Regions from separate parts of the Arthrobacter sp. 10N43 genome, predicted to be linked through region 1. Evidence: riboswitches for the same ligand, from Rfam matches in the RefSeq annotation. Region 1 holds a riboswitch; the other holds the start of a gene.

What was found. A riboswitch is a leader RNA that binds a small molecule or an ion and turns the genes downstream of it on or off. The one in region 1 is predicted to bind glycine.
Region 2: linked by a shared signal. The riboswitch ahead of gcvP (aminomethyl-transferring glycine dehydrogenase) and the one ahead of gcvP (aminomethyl-transferring glycine dehydrogenase) in region 1 are both predicted to bind glycine.

What each region holds. Positions count from the first base shown of each region.
Region 1 is NZ_JBFTIA010000019.1:65,244-67,622, reverse strand. Features, by position in the region: partial or broken gene gcvP (aminomethyl-transferring glycine dehydrogenase) at 1-1,158, opposite strand, end outside; glycine riboswitch at 1,198-1,311, opposite strand; glycine riboswitch at 1,313-1,411, opposite strand; gene AC1DDO_RS21640 (TetR/AcrR family transcriptional regulator) at 1,612-2,151, opposite strand; gene AC1DDO_RS21635 (MFS transporter) at 2,220-2,379, shown strand, end outside.
Region 2 is NZ_JBFTIA010000015.1:1,118-3,496, forward strand. Features, by position in the region: partial or broken gene gcvP (aminomethyl-transferring glycine dehydrogenase) at 1-1,465, opposite strand, end outside; glycine riboswitch at 1,503-1,608, opposite strand; glycine riboswitch at 1,610-1,707, opposite strand; gene AC1DDO_RS19780 (hypothetical protein) at 1,843-2,094, opposite strand; gene AC1DDO_RS19785 (putative hydro-lyase) at 2,091-2,379, opposite strand, start outside.

The sequences.
Region 1 (2,379 bases):
CAGCACGTCGAAGCCGGCGGTCTTCAGGGAGGCTGCGATGGTCCTGGCGTGGCCGTGGACGGTCTGGGCGATTGCCTTCAGCCCGTCGGGGCCGTGGTAGACGGCGTAGAAGGATGCCACGATGGCCAGCAGCGCCTGGGCGGTGCAGATGTTCGAGGTGGCCTTCTCCCGGCGGATGTGCTGCTCGCGGGTTTGCAGGGCCAGGCGGTAGGCGGGGACGCCCGCGTTGTCCTTGGAGACGCCGACGAGGCGGCCGGGCATGGAGCGTTCGAGCCCCTTCTGGACCGCCATGTAGGCCGCGTGCGGGCCGCCGAAGAACAGCGGCACGCCGAAGCGCTGGGCGGAGCCGACGGCGATGTCGGCGCCCTGTTCGCCCGGGGACGTGATGAGGGTCAGGGAGAGGAGGTCGGCCGCGACGGTGACGAGGGCGCCGCGTTCCTTGGCTTCGGCGATCACGGCGGTGTGGTCGAACACGCGGCCGGAGACGCCGGGCTGCTGCAGGACGACGCCGTTGATGACGCCCTCGGGCAGGCCCCTGGAGAGGTCGGCAACCTCGACCTCGAAGCCGAGGGCCTCGGCGCGGCCCTTGACGATCGCGATGGTCTGCGGGAGGCAGTCGGCGTCCAAGACGGTCTTGCCGTCGTGGGCGGCCTTGTTCTTGTTCGCGCGGCGCATCATCAGCACGGCCTCGGCGACGGCGGTGGCTTCGTCCAGCAGCGAGGCGTTGGCGATCGGCAGCCCGACGAGGTCCTGGACCATGGTCTGGAAGTTCAGCAGCGCCTCGAGCCGGCCCTGGGAGATTTCCGGCTGGTAGGGCGTGTAGGCGGTGTACCAGGCCGGGGCTTCGAGGATGTTGCGGCGGATTACCGGCGGGGTGAGGGTGTCGTAGTAGCCCTGCCCGATCATCTGCACGGCGGTCTTGTTTTTCGCGGCCAGCTTGCGCAGTTCGGCGAGGACTTCCACTTCGCTGAGGGCTGCGTCGAGCGCGAGGTCGGAGTCCTGGCGGATGTCCTTCGGAACGGCGGTGTCCACCAGGGCGTCGACGGTGTCGTAGCCGACAGCCTTCAGCATGGCGTCGACGTCGGCCTGGCGGCGGGCGCCGATGTGCCGGTCAACGAAGGACGTGGAGGCTGGGGTAACAGTCACAAGGAACTCCATAACTCAGGCGGCGCAGGGTACGCCACATTGATTCGGGTTCCTCCCCGCTCTGTATTGGACCTGAGAGTTTCCGCGCAGCCCACATGAGGGGCTCCGCTTGCACCGTCGGTGAGCACAGCGCGCTAGGGACGCACCTGCTACTTTCCAGAGATGCCTTGCCGCGGCGGTACATGGGCCTGAGAGATTCCTGGGGAGGATTTGCTCCTACGGCGCCTGCTTGTACCTACTTGCAGGACTCTCCCGCCGCAGATCAAAGGCGTATTCAATTTGGGGTGACAACAGTCACAGCACTCATTGTCCTATGCCGGGCGCGCGTCCGCAAACTCCCTCCCGGCGGCGGCCCCAAGTTACAGGTCCGGCCACGCGAGTTCGCCGCAGGCGTGCGGGGACGCCGCTTCGTTCCGGCGTAGTCGCAGGCTTCCGGCGTATTCGACGGGCGGGTCTCGGCGGCCGTCAGCGGCGCAGCTTCTCGACGGCGGCCAGGAGGCTCTCGACGTCGTCACTGACTTCCGGCGGCTGCCCGCCCGGCCCCCGGCCCAGCATGGCGTTGAAGTACAGCCCGTCCCCCATGTACAGGACGGCTTTCGCCATGGCGGGCCCGACGTCGGCAGCCAGCAGTTCCAGCCAGTTCGCCTGGGCGGCGGCGAAGCGGCGGAGGGTCTCCTGGTGCGCCACCTCGGCGAGCCTCGTGGCCGCGACGAACACCCGGTCCATGGGGGTGTCCGCCCACACCGAGGACTTGATGAAGTACACCGCCGCACCCTCGGGGGCCTCAGCCATGGCGGCGACATCGGCAGCGAGGTGCCCGTCCAGTCGCTCGAGCAGGACCGCGATCATCGCCTCCTTGGTCGGGAAGTGGTAGAGCAGGCCCCCCTTGGAGACTCCGGCCCGGCGCGCGACGGCGTCCAGCGTCGCGGCGCGTTCACCGACTTCGATGAGCAGGGATTCGAAGGCGTGGAGAACGGCCTCGCGGGCGACGGGTTTCCTGGGCATGCCTCCCATCATGCCTGTCCGGCCGAGCATTTCTTAACTGTACCGTCCAGACGGTATAGTTACGTTCCATGAGCATTCCGTCGATCACCGCCACCACCACCAGCACCGCGTCGGCCACCGGCCCCCGGGCCTCGTGGCGCGACTGGGTGGCGCTGGCCCTGCTGATGTTCCCTGTCCTGCTTGTGGCCGTGGACAACACCGCCCTGACGTTCGCCCTGCCCGCCATCG
Region 2 (2,379 bases), on a different contig from region 1:
AGCGCAGCAGCTGGGTTTCGGAACGGTGGGTGTTGAACACCGGGTGCTGCAAGTAGTCGGAGGAACGCAGCACAGCCTCGGGCAGCTCGAAGCCCTTGGCCTCCACCACCGGACCGGCGCCAAAGGCGACCACCACCGCGGAGAGGACCTCCGCCGTCGTGGTCTCATCGACTGACACGCCAACTGTGTCCGCATCGATGAGGCGCAGGTTGATGCCGCGGGCCTCGGCAGCGTTAATGACCTTCCGGGCCTTGCCCGGAACGCGGACCGTGACAGTGTCGAAGAAGGCCTCGGCCACCAGTTCCCGGCCAGCGATCTTGAGCGTGGCGGCGAGGGCACGGGCGTTGTTGTGGACGGTCTGGGCGATGGCCTTCAGGCCCTCGGGACCGTGGTAGACGGCGTACATCGAGGAGACGATGGCCAGCAGCGCCTGGGCGGTGCAGATGTTGGAGGTGGCCTTCTCACGGCGGATGTGCTGCTCACGGGTCTGCAGGGCCAGACGGTAGGCGGGGACGCCCGCGTTGTCCTTGGAGACGCCAACAATTCGGCCGGGAAGCGTGCGTTCCATGCCTTCGCGCACCGCCATGTAGGCCGCGTGCGGGCCGCCGAAGAACAGCGGCACGCCCAGGCGCTGCGTGGAGCCGACGGCGATGTCCGCGCCCTGCTCGCCCGGAGGGGTGATCAAGGTCAGGGCCAGAAGGTCCGCTGCCACGGTGACCAGGGCGCCGCGGCCTTTGGCCTCTGCGATCACGGCGGACTGGTCCCACACCCGGCCGGAAACGCCCGGCTGCTGCAGGACGACGCCGTTGATGTCGCCGGCGGGCAGTCCCTGGGAGAGGTCGGCGACCTCGACCTCGAAGCCCAATGCGTCGGCGCGGCCCCGCACAATGGCGATGGTCTGCGGGAGGCAGTCGGCGTCGAGGACGGTCTTGCCGTCGCGGGCACCTGCGTTCTGTCCTGCGGACTTATTTGCCCTGCGCATCAGGAGCACGGCTTCGGCGACGGCGGTGGCCTCGTCGAGGAGGGACGCATTGGCGACCGGCAGCGCGGTGAGGTCCTGGACCATGGTCTGGAAGTTCAGCAGTGCCTCGAGCCGGCCCTGGGAGATCTCCGGCTGGTAGGGCGTGTAGGCCGTGTACCAGGCGGGGGCCTCGAGGATGTTGCGGCGGATGACCGGCGGCGTGACGGTGTCGTAATAGCCCTGGCCGATCATCTGCACGGCGGTCTTGTTCTTGGAAGCCAGCTTGCGCAGTTCGGCCAGCACCTCAACTTCGCTGAGGGCGCTGTCCAGGCTGAGCGGCTTTTCCTGGCGAATGGAAGCGGGGAGTGCATTGTCTACGAGGCCGTCTACGCTGTCGTAGCCGACGGCCTTGAGCATGGTGTCGATGTCTGTTTGGCGGCGCGCACCGATATGGCGGTCTGCGAACGTGGACGGGGACGACTGAATCGTCATGAGGAACTCCATAATTCAGGTGGCACATAGTGCCACGATGATTCGGGTTCCTCCCCGCTCTGTATTGGACCTGAGAGTTTCCGCGTTGCCTGCTGTTAGCAGGCGCCACTTGCACCGTCGGTGAGCCCGGTTTCCCGGACTGCTTTCCAGAGTTGCCTTGCCGCGGCGGTACGTGGGCCTGAGAGATTCCTGGGGAGGATTTGCTCCTACGGCGCCTGCTGAACGTACCGGCAGGACTCTCCCGCCGCAGATCATAAGCTGTGCCACTGGTGGGTGACACGGCTCACACGTTACTTGTTGCGGGGGCCGGTTGCAAGAGGTGGGTCCGTATGACGCGTTGTTTGACGATAACAACCGCAAGCCGGTCCGCGTCCGCGAGGCTAGGCCAACTAGTCCGCCGGCCGGGGAGGTTCGTGGAGGCCGAATGCCGAGCCTTGGAGGTATGGCACGGCACCGGAGTCGCCGGAAGCGGACGACGGCGGGAAGTCCAGCTGGCCCTCGTGCATCGAGATGCTCGCTCCGGCCGGGCTCTGCCAGACTCCGGTCAGTTCGCAGTGGGTGCCCGTGGCTTGCCGCCGCGGCGCTGAGAGTTTGACGATCCTGCGTGCCCGTTTCTCGGCTACGGGAAATCTCTTCTTCACGATGACGCTCCTGTCCGTTCCCGGTAGGTGCTTTCGGGAACATCAGTGATGAACATGTGTCCGGGGGCGTGGCTGATGGCGAAGGCGGGCCTTGATGCCATCACTGCGCTCTGCGGCGTCACGCCGCAGGCCCAGAAAACCGGCACTTCTCCCGGCCGGATCTCCACCGCGTCGCCGAAGTCGGGGAGGTTGATGTCGGCAATGCCGAGGTCCCCGGGCGTCCCGACGTGAACCGGGCTGCCGTGAACCTTAGGTACTTCCGACGTCACCCTGATGGCCGTTTGG